Regions from separate parts of the Sporosarcina sp. GW1-11 genome, predicted to be linked through region 2. Evidence: riboswitches for the same ligand, from Rfam matches in the RefSeq annotation. Region 2 holds a riboswitch; the other holds the start of a gene.
What was found. Region 2 has a riboswitch for FMN ahead of ORD22_RS05165 (ECF transporter S component). Riboswitches for the same ligand answer to the same signal wherever they lie in the genome.
Positions count from the first base shown of each region.

Region 1: linked by a shared signal. The riboswitch ahead of ribD (bifunctional diaminohydroxyphosphoribosylaminopyrimidine deaminase/5-amino-6-(5-phosphoribosylamino)uracil reductase RibD) and the one ahead of ORD22_RS05165 (ECF transporter S component) in region 2 are both predicted to bind FMN.

Region 1 is NZ_JAPMIW010000008.1:51,285-58,774, forward strand. Features, by position in the region: gene ORD22_RS07075 (bifunctional 3,4-dihydroxy-2-butanone-4-phosphate synthase/GTP cyclohydrolase II) at 1-905, opposite strand, end outside; gene ribE (riboflavin synthase) at 937-1,581, opposite strand; gene ribD (bifunctional diaminohydroxyphosphoribosylaminopyrimidine deaminase/5-amino-6-(5-phosphoribosylamino)uracil reductase RibD) at 1,585-2,673, opposite strand; FMN riboswitch at 2,792-2,940, opposite strand; gene menC (o-succinylbenzoate synthase) at 3,002-4,081, opposite strand; gene ORD22_RS07095 (GNAT family N-acetyltransferase) at 4,078-4,917, opposite strand; gene ORD22_RS07100 (M20 peptidase aminoacylase family protein) at 4,929-6,056, opposite strand; gene cyoE (heme o synthase) at 6,172-7,083, opposite strand.
Region 2 is NZ_JAPMIW010000005.1:76,982-84,471, reverse strand. Features, by position in the region: gene ORD22_RS05185 (RecQ family ATP-dependent DNA helicase) at 1-1,134, opposite strand, end outside; gene ORD22_RS05180 (YpbB family protein) at 1,134-2,168, opposite strand; gene ORD22_RS05175 (ferredoxin) at 2,286-2,540, shown strand; gene ORD22_RS05170 (acyltransferase family protein) at 2,706-4,706, shown strand; gene ORD22_RS05165 (ECF transporter S component) at 4,921-5,502, opposite strand; FMN riboswitch at 5,693-5,827, opposite strand; gene ORD22_RS05160 (GerMN domain-containing protein) at 5,900-7,111, opposite strand; gene ORD22_RS05155 (sigma-70 family RNA polymerase sigma factor) at 7,108-7,490, opposite strand, start outside.

The sequences.
Region 1 (7,490 bases), on a different contig from region 2:
TTATTGATCAAACCGATACCTCTACCTTCTTGACGCATGTACAGCAAGACACCGCGACCTTCTTGCTCAATCTGCGCAAGAGCAGCATGAAGTTGCGGTCCACAATCACATCTACAAGAGCCGAATACGTCGCCCGTCAAACACTCCGAATGCACACGCACAAGTACGGGTTCTTCCGTCGTTACGTCACCTTTAACTAGCGCAACATGTTCCTTGCCAGTCAGTGTTTCAGTATAGCCAACCATACGGAACTCACCAAAATCTGTCGGCAAGTTAATTTCTGCTTCTCGGACGACTAACCGTTCTCGTTGCAGACGATAGTGAATCAAGTCTTGAATTGTAATCAACTTCAGATCAAATGCTTCTGCCATTTCGCGCAATTCTGGTACACGCGCCATCGTGCCATCTTCACTCATAATTTCACAAATGACACCCGCTGATGAGTAGCCCGCAAGTCTAGCCAAATCTACAGCCGCTTCCGTATGGCCTGTACGTTTTAAGACGCCGCCTGATTTAGCTACGAGTGGAAAAATGTGACCCGGACGCTTAAATTCTCCTGCAGTAGCTGTCGGTTCCATCATTTTAATAATTGTATCCGCACGTTCAAATGCACTGATTCCTGTATGTGTTGAACAGTGATCCACACTGATTGTAAATGCTGTACCATGCGAATCTGTATTATCATCAGTCATCATCTGCAATCCTAGTTGCGTAGCCTTCTGTTCAGTCACCGGCACGCAAATTAATCCGCGACCTTTCGTTGCCATGAAGTTAATGATTTCCGGCGTCACTAAATCAGCAATAGCGACAAAATCACCTTCATTTTCACGATCTTCGTCATCTACAACAATAACTACTTTGCCCTGTTTTAAATCTTCTAATGCTTCCTCCACTGTATGGAACATCCCTATTCACTCCTTCTAGTTGACTCATTCTTCACATAAATCCGTGTTGTTTCAAGAAGTCTTCTGTCACGGAAGGACTATTACTCTCCCTTTTCACGAGCATATTCTCGACGTATTTCGCGAGCATATCACATTCAAAATTTACGACTTCCCCTTGTTGCTTTTTCGCTAAAACCGTCATTTCTTGTGAATGCGGAATTAAAGAAATCGTAATATCTGTTTGATCGACTTCAAATATAGTCAACGATGTGCCATCCAATGCAATCGAACCCTTTTTCAATAGGTAAGGCGCGTAAGCCTCTGGTAGTGACAATCGAATATATAGTGCATTATCTACTGTCCGTTTTTGACGAATCGTCGCCACTCCATCGACGTGTCCAGTTACAAAATGTCCACCGAACCGACCATTTGCAGCAAGTGCGCGTTCCAAATTCACGCGACTTCCAGCAGTCAACTGCCGCAACGAAGTAGATGATATCGTTTCCGGCATAACATCTGCTGAAAATTGATCTTTCGTAAAGTCTTTGACCGTCAAACAAACACCGTTAACCGCGATACTGTCACCTAAGCGGACATCAGATAATACAGTAGATGCAGCAATTGTCAACGTCATCGATTGGGCGCCAGGCTGTATACTCTTAACCGAACCAATTTCTTCAATAATTCCTGTAAACACTGCTCACTCACTCGCTTTCGGTATCGCTATAATTTTAATGTCTGGTCCAATCATTTCCACACTTTCAAAAACGAGCGGGAAAGCTTCGTCCATAAATACAGGATCTAGTCCACTAACAGGCGTCAACGATCCACTTCCACCAAGTAATTTTGGAGCCATATAGCAAATCACACGCTGAATCGCACGCGCTTTGACGAATGAAGCGTTAACTGCGGCTCCACCTTCTACTAGTAGCGTCATGACACCCCGCGAGCCAAGTTCTACTAAAATATCTTCTACGAAAAGCGTAGCGTTTGGCATACGAATAATTTGCACATGCGGTTTTTTTAATAATAATTCCTTTGCAGAGTCCGCTTCATTTCCGCAAAAAATCCATGTGGGTGCTTCATCCTGCTGAATGACGTAACTATCCACGGGTGTTCGTAACCATGTATCTAAAATAACTCGAATAGGATGTTTTCCACCTTGGGGCAATCTGGTGGTGAGAAGAGGATTATCATGAAGAAGAGTTTGTACGCCTACTAATATTGCATCTTGCGTATGGCGAAGCAGATGAACATCGAGTCGCGCTTGCTCACTCGTCACCCATTTACTATCTCCAGTTGCAGTTGCAATCTTACCGTCAATCGTCATTGCTGTTTTCATTGTCACATGAGGTGTTTTGTTTCGAATAAAATGAAAAAATGGTTGATACAATTTACGTCCTTGATCTATACAAAAATCTTCCGTTACGTCAATGCCAGAAGCTCGCAGTCGCTCAAACCCTTGACCAGAAACTAACGGGTTCGGGTCAGAAATAGCCACATACACGCGTTTGACCCCCGCCTCAATGACAGCATCTGCACAAGGCGACGTTTTACCGGTATGCGAACACGGTTCAAGCGTTACATATAAATCGGCACCTTCCGCTTGTGCACCCGCCATATCAAGGGCTACTCGCTCCGCATGACGTTCTCCTGCACGTAAATGCGCTCCCATTCCAATGATTCGACCGTCTTTTACTAAGACAGCGCCCACTGGCGGGTTAGGAGATGTTTGGCCAGCCACACTTTCAGCGAGCTTTAACGCCATTTCCATATAGGCTTGATTCACTACACAACACTCCAACTTGCTAAATTCCTCTTGTGACAAAACAAAAAGCCCCGCGGTGTAAAAACAGCGGGGCTTTGACCATGACAAAATAAGCGTTAGTATTAACGTTTTTAAAAGTTCGTTCCTTCTCTCATCCAGACTTTAACTGTCGGCTTTGGAGTTTCACCAAATCCACCTTCTGCTTATAAAAAGCATCCGGGTCACGGACTAAGAGCTAAGTAGCTCATCACCGCCGGTAGGGATTTCCACCCTGCCCCGAAGGAAACTTATTCGATTAATTATGAGTTTAGCACAAAGTATAGAAAATTGACAATCACAGAATATTTATTCAGCTATAAACTCCATCGTATCGACTGTAAATCGATATTCCCGATTCATGAGGGACGGTAATATATCCATTTTCCGCTACTACTTCAGGCGTTATAATATCCTGATCCCAATAGCGTGAAGAACCTGCTGTATCTCCTGGCAATGTGAAATTGTGGAGTGTTGTCAACGCAATATTTTGCGCACGCCCAATACCTGATTCAAGCATTCCTCCGCACCATACGTCAATGCCCTTTTCAGCGCAATAATCATGAATTTTCTTCGCTTCAGTTAGACCACCGACACGACCGACTTTGATATTGATAATTTTACAGCTACCAAGCTCTACCGCTTTACGCGTATCTTCTAACGAATGAATACTTTCGTCCAGACAAATAGGCGTCTGGATCTGTTTTTGTAACGTTGCGTGATCGATAATATCGTCAGACGCAAGCGGTTGCTCGATCATCATGAGATTAAATTGATCCAATTCTTTCAGTAACTCCACATCGTCTAATGTATATGCAGAGTTTGCATCAGCCATCAAAGGCACTTTGGGGAACTGTTGGCGAATTGCGCGGATTACTTCTACGTCTTGACCTGGCTTAATCTTTATTTTAATACGCTTATAGCCTTCATCAATAAATCCTCTAACATTCGCAAGTAAATCTTCCACATTCTTTTCGATCCCGATACTAATGCCCACTTCTATTCGATCGCGTTTACCACCTAATGCCTCCGTAAGCGAGATGTTGCGACGTTTCGCATAAAGATCCCACACTGCGCCTTCAATCGTCGCTTTCGCCATATTATTTTTGCGGATTGGTGCAAACAATTCACTAACTTCGTCGGGATGTTCAATCGTCTTTCCAAGCACTGCTGGAATTAAAAAATCACGTAACATATGGATCGTCGTTTCTGTCGTTTCTTCACTGTACCAAGGATACGTAAATGCGACAGACTCTCCCCACCCTTCATTATCTTGCTCATCCTGCACTGTTGCAAGAAGGAAATCCTTTTGTTGAATCGTCCCGAAACTTGTTGTGAACGGATGTTTCATCGTCATATTCATTCGACGAAGTGTAATCTTTTCAATTTTCATTTAAGAGACTCCTTTGATTTTGCAAGTGGAATGCTAGACCGCTTGCAGAAACGATAATAGTGTACAGTTTCTTCAGTTCTGCGTACGTCAATTAATGCGAAGCCCGCATCGCATAACTGTTGAAATACTTCTCTTGTTTTCAAGCGCCAATCATAAGCTAGTTCAGGTTGTTGTGTCTTCATTAGTTGAATATGCTTTGGAACAGGTACTTCCACTGCATCTGCAGATAGCCATTCTTTCCCTTCAGGAAGCTGCAATACCGGAAATTCCTCAGCTAATAATTCGACACTACACGGATTACTATATTGTATAGTTGTTGGTTGCCATTGTTCCCTAACACGTTGGCTATCAATCCACCAAGCGACTTGGAAACGATCAGTCGGCAACCCTTTATTGAGACCATCATCCATTTTGCCATAACAATTCACGATATAGTCATAGCACACACCATATAATTTAGATGTGTTTAAATAGGCGTTGCGACTTTCCAATGGATCGAACGTCCAGACGATCAATTCATATCCCATATCTCGCGCTTCTCGCAATTGTTGTTCTTTTAACATCTTGCCAAGTCCCATCAGTTGAAATTCCTGATCCACCGCTAACATATGAGAACATAAATAGGATTGCCCTTCCGCGAAACCAGGGAAACTATAAGAGAAGCCAATCATTCGCTTGCCGATGAAAGCGCCGATAACAAGTCCCCCATTTTTCACTGCTGTAACAGTTTGGTGGACAGGAATCGGCTCCATCCCCCAAACTCGCTTCTCTAACTTTTGCATTTCTAAAATTTCTTCTATTGCTGTTACTTTCCTAATATCAATTTCGTTTATCATCGGTGCACCTTCTATTTTTCAGATTGGAATGCCAGTTCAATGGCATTCATAAGAATTTCAATTCCAGTGAGTAAAGATGTTTTGTTAAATGTCATCTGCGGGTGGTGAAGACCCGGAGTTAAATCACAGCCAAGTCCAAGCATCGTACTTTTTATTTTCGGACGATGCACCCCGTAGAAATGAAAATCTTCTCCGCCTGGCGTAACAATCGTTCGCACTGTTTTCGCTTCCCCAACGGTTTTAGCAATCGCTTTTGCCATAATTTGTTCTGCTTCTGGATTAACTTCTGCAGCAACCATTTCCGACATGACATGACACGAAATATCAACACCATATTGATCAGCGACCGCTCTAATTACACGTTGAACATGTTGATACAACTCATCCATAACGTCATTTTGTTGCGAGCGAAGATCTAAACTGAATTTCGCGGTCCCTGGAATAATATTCGCTGAATCTCCTCCCGCTTGGAACATCGTCATTTTAACTGTATGAGAAACCATCGGATTACAATGAATCGACTGCAATGCTTGCACTAATGAAGCACCTACTTCAATCGCGTTTTGTCCTTGATGCGGCCGTGCGCCATGGGCTTCAGTTCCGGTAATTGTACCCGATATCATTTTCGCAGCTCCATGCTGAAGAGAAGCAGCAGAGTAGCCATCATCGAGTTCATCCGCAGCTCGTAAATGCACGCCAAATAGATAGTCGATATCATCCATTATACCTTGGTCAAGGACAGCAAGAGCACCTTTCCCCTTTTCTTCAGCTGGCTGAAAAATGACTTTCAATGTACCTATAGAAGGAATTCCTCGTTCTTTCGCCAACAACAGCGCGCCAATCGCCATTGTCATATGGCCGTCATGACCGCATGAATGATTCGCTTGATAGACACCGTCGACTTCCTGCCAAAGCGCATCAATATCAGCCCGTAAGCCGACGACTGGAGAACCTTGCCCGATAGTTACGGAAAAGCCAGTGATCCCTTTAAACAAAGAAACTTCAAACCCTTGACGTTCAAGGAATTCCTTCAAGTAGCGCGTCGTTTCCACCTCTTTCCAACTGACTTCTGGGTGTCTGTGCAAATGTGCAAACACTTCTTCGATCTTCGGTTTTAGCAATTGCAATTGTTCATTCATTAAACTGCCTCCTCATCAAACCTATTAAACTGCTTAATCTCTCGAACGATTCCCATCAATTCTAACATATGAAAAGACTTCCCTATCACTCAAAAAGTGAAGGGAAGTCTTTTCATTAAAACGTCCAAAGAATCATCATGCCAAAAAGCAATGTCATGTAGTTCACTGAATATAAGAACATGAGGTTAGCCCATTTATAATCGTCTTTTGCGTAGAAACCATAAATACTGGCAGCTATATAGCCGATGTTCATCAATGTTGCGATGACGATAAATGCCGTACCAAACATTGGTAGCAAAAATGGCAGAGGTAGTAAACAAAGTACATAGATCAACATTTGGCGCTTAGTGAATTCAAAGCCGCGCACGACTGGTAACATCGCTACATTTGCCGCTTTGTAATCCTCGTACTTCTTCATCGCAATCGCAAATGTATGTGGCATTTGCCATATGAATAAAATCGCGAATAAAACGATAGGTACTATATGGTTTGCCGACATAATTGCTGCCCAACCGATGAGTGGTGTTACGGCACCCGACACACTTCCGATTACCGTATTTAATGTGTATTTACGTTTAGACCACATCGTATAGGGTATCACATACGTAAACCATCCGATAAATGCGTAGATTGCTGCTTCGAAAGTAGTAAGCAACAGTAATACCATACCAATCGCAGATAATACCAAACCAATATTCAACACCGTTCGTAAGGAAAAGTTCCCTGTCACCGTCGGACGTTGTTTCGTTCTTTCCATTAAGGTGTCAATATCCGTGTCATACCAGTTATTCATGACGAGCGCACCCGCCATTAAAAACGTACTGCCGATCATAGTCAGCCAGAATACGCTCCAATTCCCGGCAAGTGTCATACCTGAAAAGTGCAATGCTAGCCAAAATCCAGCGAATACTGGCAAGACGTTTGCTATAAGTACAGGTCCTTTTATCAATGATTTAATATCTGAGAAAAAGGTAGACGCCGAGCGACTATGCGTAGTAGTCGATACAATATGGACTTCTTTCGACATAAGTTCCGTTCTCCTTTTACGTTACATTTCTATACTAATTACATGCGTACTACTAACTATATCATCTTCTCAAAAGTAAAATCAAAAAAACTTGGTATTTCCTTTATAACTGTTACAAATCTTTGTCTATTCTATTGATAAAAGAAAATAGTTTATGATCTTGATTAAGTCTGTTGCAGACTGTATATATACTATACAATTATTCAACATCTTCCGCCATTATTCGACTCAAGGAAAACCTATACCCTCTATAGGATTAAGTCACTCTAAATTCATTTAAGAACACCTATCTCCACTTGATTTTTTCATTCCATTTACCAAAAAATATTTCTCAGAAATACTGTTGTGTCCGACAGTTTTCTAAATAATTAAATTGATATTAGTTTTATTATACTGTAAACTAACGT
Region 2 (7,490 bases):
GACTTCCGATAGTCCAGATTGTTGCGCAGCAAGATCTGCTGCAACACCTGTTTGTACGAATGAATGGTAGTGGCGAATTTGCTGCTCATCCGGAAGGTCTTCATAGACAATGAACTTTACTTTCTGAATATCTCGTTCACAATAAAGTAACGAAGCTGTCGCCTTCCTACCATCCCGCCCAGCACGTCCCACTTCTTGAATATAAGCTGAGGGGGTTGCCGGAAGATGTTCATGAATAATCTGACGGATATCGTCTTTATGGATGCCCATACCGAACGCATTCGTTGCACAAATCCACTCCAACTCGCCTTGAACGAATTGTTCCTGGATAATCGAACGTTCATCTTGCTCTTTACCTCCATGGTAGCTCGCTACACGAATACGATGCTCCCGTATGATTGCCGCTAGTTCATCCGCACGTTTTCTAGAAGCAACATAAATAATACCAGGACCGATCGTTGTAGAAAGTCGTCCAATGATCCATTCTGTCTTCTCACGCTCATTGTCTAAATGCAAGACGCGATAGGAAATCGCCGGACGATCGATTGGTTGCTGTTCGATATGCGGATTATTCAAATGTAAGTAAGAAGTGATGTCCGATATGACTTTTTCATCGGCAGTGGCTGTTAGCGCTAAAATCGGTGCTCGGTTTCCCCCTTGAAAGAGTTCTTTCAAGCGCAAATAATCCGGCCTAAAATCAAATCCCCATTCCGAAATGCAATGCGCTTCATCTACAACGAAAAAGGCGATATGTAATTGACGGATGAGTTGCTGCACATTCGGCTGCATCAACATTTCAGGAGAAAGGAAAATGAATTTATAACGATTCAATGTGCTTAACGCCAAGTCTTTCTCTTGCTTTGATAAAAAAGAATTAATCGCTACAACACGCTTTTCTTTATGTTTACGCAAATTTGCGACTTGGTCTTCCATCAAGGCGACCAATGGTGAAATTACAATGACAGCTCCTTCTATTATATAAGCAGGTAATTGATAGCATAAGGACTTCCCCATACCCGTTGGAAAAATCGCAAGGGCGTCTCTTCCGGCTACTATTTGCTCGATCACTTCCTGTTGCCCTGGTCGAAAAGATTCATAGCCGAACCGCTGCCGCAATATGTCCTGAAGTTCCATTAGCTACTCACCTGCTTTCCATGGATGACGATTAAACGCAATTGAAAATACGTTAGCTCGTCACATTGTTCTTTTAATACGCGCAAGCGTTTAGTCTGCAATCGATCTATGTGACGCCATACATCGTCCATTTGTTTCTGCGACACAAATTCTTCAAAAGGAAAGTGTTTCAAATTCGCCGCCATTTCTACAAAATGATCTTCTATCGTACTTATTTTCAAGTTGCGTAACGAAGCAATTTGCTCGATGGAGTATCCATGTTCAAATAATTTCCTAGTCCGTTCTGCAGAATGTGTCAAGTATGTGTCCACTCGACAACCGACGGCTAAGTTGTTCAATAATGGGAATTCTTCTTGTTCATGAATGAAATCCAATATAATATGTAGACTTTCTAAAAAGGTCAATTGGATGGATACGCTAGATACCTTCAATTCGTCTGCTAGTTGTTCCCACGTCAAAGCTGTTAATCCATGACCTGTTAATCTATAGGAAAAGATTGTACATTGCAGTTCGGTCAGTTGAGTTTCGAGCATCGTCCGTTCTAACTCCACACGCAGTTTTCTAGACAACTCACTAATTGGAACAGATTGATTGCGTAGGAACTCTTTGATAAATTGTTGGATTGGCAATTCTCTTTGTATCGGCATGAACATATTCGCACCCATCCTAACATTCGACAACGTTTGTACAACGAGCGCCAGTCGTTTGCTAAATTCCCGTTCTTTTCCACGGTAATCCCAGCCGTTAAAGCGCCAGCCATAATCGACGTGATTACGCTCACCATTCTCGGTTAAAAATACCAGTTGTTCTTTGATTCGTATCAAGCCATCTGATACCATACGATCGATTGCATGTTGGAATTCTACTGCAGGCAAATTCGGTAATAATGAATAAAACGATTTTAACTGATAATATTCTACATCTTGCAACGTTTGTCCTGAACGTTTCCCACGTAAAATATGATATACAGCTTGCGCTGAACGTTCACCGTGTAGGCGTTGAAACATCGTTAATAAGACAGATTCTAACGTCAATTGCACTCCCTCCTAAAGAAATAAAGTTTTATTGTTGAAATGTGATGAAAACAGCTTTAGAATAGAGTAGATACAAACGAGTTGTGTGAATAGTGAAAGGAAGAAGGGAGAAAGACAATGTCTAAAAAGTTTACGATTGTCGATCAAGATACATGCATCGCATGTGGAGCATGTGGCGCAGCTGCACCAGATATCTATGATTATGACGATGAAGGAATTGCGTTTGTTATTTTAGATGATAACATGGGAAACACTGAAGTTCCAGAAGAACTGATGGAGGACCTTGAAGACGCATTTGATGGTTGCCCTACTGATTCAATTAAAATTGCGGATGCGGCCTTCGAAGGCGATCCATTAAAATATGAAGATTGATTCATACTTAACAACACTTCCGCACGTAGGATGTGTTGTTTTTTGGTTGTCCACCGTTCATTACTAGCAAATATAGGATTTGAAACTCCCACTGCATTCTATTAGTATAGTGACAGTCTGTATTTATTTATGAGCTATATAAAATTTATGGGGTGAAGAACACGTATGACTGATTTACGCTCATCCGAAAAGAGATTTCGTCCTGAAATCGAAGGTGTACGAACCATCGCAACCCTACTCATCGCGATTTACCATATATGGTTGGGCAGAGTATCCGGAGGAATCGATGTATTATTCATCATTTCTGGTTACTTAATAACCTTATCTCTTCTTTCAAGAATTGAGAAAACAGGGTCTGTAAACTTCCCTAACTTCATCTTAGGGCTAGCTAGAAGACTATTCCCGCAAGCACTGCTTGTCATAATTGTTACTGGTGTATTGTCTTTAGTTTTTTTACCGAAGATTGAGTGGGGAGAAATCGTTGCACATATTGCAGCTTCTACATTTTATTATGAAAACTGGCGATTGGCTTTTGACTCCGTAGATTACTTGGCACTGGACAACGCAGCCAGCCCATTCCAACATTACTGGTCTCTCAGCGTACAAGGTCAGTTTTATATACTTTGGCTGCTTTTAATTACTAGTGTTTATTTTATAGCAAAAAAAGTGTTAGAGACACCGGTACGGAAAACATTACTAGTCTCACTACTTATAGTGTGCTTATCTTCATTGTCATATTCAATCTATCAAACACATGTCAATCAACCGTGGGCGTACTTTGACACATTCACTCGTATGTGGGAATTCAGTATCGGTGGTATATTCGCTTTACTTTCTCCTTATTTGCGATTCAATAAAGGCGTCAGTACCGCTATTGGCTGGATAGGACTATTGATTATTTGCCTAACAGGTGTCATATTGCCCGTATCTACTGGCTTTCCTGGCTACTTGGCTTTAGTGCCTATTAGTGGCGTGCTATTGATCTTAATTTCAGCAGAAGTTGTTACCAAATTCGGTGTCAATCGATTGTTAAGCATCAAACCCTTTACATATTTAGGTGGTCTGACGTATGGAATTTATTTATGGCATTGGCCGCTTTTAATTTTTTATCAAAGATATTTTAAAACAACAACAGTGCCTATACTAGATGGCATCATACTTTTACTTATCACATTCATATTGTCGTTTTTCTCGACTAAGCTACTCGAAAAGCCAGTCCTTAAGATAGGTAGAGGGCCTGAGAAACGCCTACTCATTGCTGTGTTAAGTTGTATGCTTTTACTAACATGCACATCGATAGTGACGATTTCAGTCTATATACAAAAGACATCAGCGAGTATGATCAATTGGAAGCAGAATGAAATAGACTATCCAGGTGCTAAAAGTATTTTTTATGACTTGGATCCACCTAAAGGTTTGGAACCTGTCCCTTCGGCATTGGCTATCAAAAACGATTTACCTAGATTTTATGAAGATACCCATTGTTTAGCGCGCGATCTTACCGAAGTAAAAATGTGTTCGTATGGCGTATTGAACAATCCAGAGTACGTCCTCGCTTTAGTCGGTGGTTCCCATTCCGGACACTGGTTCCCTGCACTTGAAATACTAGCAGAAAAACTAAATTTCCGAATCGACTTGTATAATCACGATGGTTGTCGATTCACGGATGAAGACCCCGACGGATATTTAACAAAAGCTTGTGTTGAGTGGAACGCTAATTTAATAGAAGACTTAAAAGTAAATCCACCCGATTTAGTATTTACGACAGCCACTCTGAACAAGCATGATAAAGTCCCACCCGGCTATATTAATCAGTGGAAGTATCTTGAAGGAGTCACGACGATTTTTGCCATTCGGGATAACCCGCGGATGAAAGAGAAAATTCCTCTTTGTTTAGAAAACGCCAAAGAGCCGTTAGATTGCGCAATCAATCGTTCAGAAGGCGTTTCAGATATACTTCCTTGGAAAAACACCGAAGGCATACCATCCAACGTCATCTTCGAAGACCTAACCGATTACTTCTGTGACGAAACCACTTGTTATCCCGTAATCGGCAACATTATTGTCTATCGCGATAATAACCACCTAACCGCAGAATATGCAAAAACATTAGCTACTCCTTTAAAAGAGCCGTTAGAACAGGCATTTAGTAGCTTGGATAAATAGAATGGGATAGTGGATAGTGTACCATTTCGCTACATTTCAGAAGAACTGGAACAGGGAGACCCCCGATAAGTCTTGAGACTCTAGACTTTGCATTAGCGTAGCGTTAGTGGCATATCTATGCTGTAAATCCCAGACTACTTGTCAAGTCTACTTTCTCCACCTTATATAACCACAAAAAGCAGTCCCCTCGCTACGAGGGGACTGCTTTTTACTGTTAGAACAACAACTTCTTCTGTTGCTGGAAAATCCACTTTTCCATACTCTTATATAACATTAACGAAATAGCCAACAACATGACACCTTTGATCAAGTTAAATGGCAAGATTCCTAATATAATCATTTGATACAATGCATTACCTGTTACAGGAGGCATACCTAGGAAATACGTGTACATCGGCAAAAACACTAGGTAATTCAACAAACTCATACCAACTGCCATGGCTGTTGTACCCGCGATCAAGCCTGCTACTAAACCTTTTGCTGAACGATATTTCATGTAAATCCAGTAGATTGGCATAATGAATAATATGCCTGTCACAAAGTTCGCAATCTCGCCCACTGGAACACCTGTAGGACTTCCTGATAAAAACCAGTGAATGACGTTTTTTAATAACTCTACACCAATTCCTGCAACTGGACCCATCGTCATAATTGCCATGACTGCCGGAATTTCACTAAAGTCAATTTTCAAGAATCCAGGCATAGCTGGAATTGGAAAATTGAACTGCATTAAAACTGTCGAGATACTTCCTAATATAGCTACCAAAATCAATTTGCGTAACCTTTTTCTATTCAATTGTTCCTCTCTCCTTTTGCGATTCACTTCAAAAGAGGAAAGGCTCACTCATCTAGTGCTTCGCTAAAAAATCCCTAAAGCAGCTATGCTTTAGGGAGAGTTAAATGCAATGTTAAGTACAGATAAACAAACTACATTTATCCGACCGAAAACAAGCACCATTTTTGCGTACACAAAAAGATGGCTGCACCTTCACCTTCTCCCATCCAGACTATACTGTCGGCTCTGGAATCTCACCAGAATCTGCTGTTACGCTCGCGGGCTAAAAATAGAAAACTATTTTATTTCCGCCGGTCGGGAATTACACCCTGCCCCGAAGATGAATCAATATTTAATTATATTCATATTGTAGCGCAAAAAAACTGTTTTGTAAACTACATGAGTTTACAAAACAGTTTCATTCGATAATCAAATACTTTGGATTGGCACCAATTGGCTTTTTCACAGGCTGTGTAAAATCAAAGTTCATCCAGTTCTCTTGTACTATATGACTAAACTGAACTTGTTTATCAAAACTTGCCACTGTCAATAAGATGCCTTCAATCAACTGCATTGCATCTTCTAGTTGCAACCTGTCTAAATCTAATTGTTGTGTGAATTTCACATGTACAATTCCTTGCTCTTCCGTCACGGTAAAATCAATATTTGAAGGCACAACGCTAGAATAAATATCATTCGGAGTTTCTTTCATTGCCTCAAGGGCCTCTTCTACCGTCTCATAGGACTGTCCAAAATTCGAAGAAAGAAGCTGCTCTGCGTTACTTTGTGTAAATCGATAATACGCTTGATGTTTTGCAGCTCCAGTCAGTGTAATTGGTTCGGCTACTTCACCTACTTGATCAAACTCGATAGGTGATCCATCTTCTTGAAGAAATTCAACCTCATCCATGCCGTAAAACGTCGCTTGAATAGAAAGATTCAACATTTCTAGTGTAGCACTTGCTAGATCGTACGAATGATTAGCGGGAAACTTCATGACTACTCGTTTGTTTTCGGATGAAACTTCCGCATTATATGGGTGATACGCTGTGAAGCCTAGTGTTTCCTCATCTATCTTCTTTGCATATGCGTTATATAAAGCCACAGTATCAGGTTCACTTGTCTGAAGATCACGTACTACTTGTTCTTGTGGCAATAAGAATGTAACCGGAATAATCGTCGCCTGATCAGTTGCCAGACCTATACGAAAAGGTATCTGTGTACTGTCAGCATATGCTGCGTAATGCACGTCTGTAACTCTTGAAAACATAATCTCATCGGCGCTTTCGGCACTTTCTTCATTTGCTGCATTCTCATTACCTATAGTGGAGTGGTCTTCCATCTTCACTGACTCTGTTGCTTCTTGTGAAGTCGTTTTATCCATTGCCGTTTGTTCGGTATGATTGAGGAATGTAGGCACTAAGATTGTGAGTAAAAGAACCGCCGCAACCGCTACAATAGTCGGCTTCCACTTTCCTTTGGATACTCTTTTCTTCGGTTGCCCTGCAGTTAATCTTGAATCATTTTTTAGTCTTTGAAACACTTCTTCTTTTGAGCGTCGATCCTCAATCGTAGGCATTTCACGTAACGTTTTGTCAATTTTTTCTTCATCCCACTTCTCTTTGCTCATGCCCTATCCTCCTCTCTTACCTTTTCTTGTAGTGCTTTGATTGCACGATGCTGCGTCGTTTTCACTTTGCTTTCTGTCCATTCTAATGCGTCCGCCGTTTCAGCAATCGTTAGGTCTTGGAAAAATCGCAGTAGAATGACCATTTTCTGATCACCAGTACAACTATGCAACGCTTCTAACACGACCTTTTTTTCATCATCCAACTCAATTAGCTGTTCCGGTAGACGATCTACTGCAACTAATTCTGTCGTTTCCCAATCAAAGTGAAGGTTGGTATGTTTTTTAATTGTTGCTTGTTTACGGAAGTAATCAATGGAAACATTTTTAGCAATAGCGAATAACCATGTTTTTTCCGAGCTTTTACCTTCAAAATTCCCAT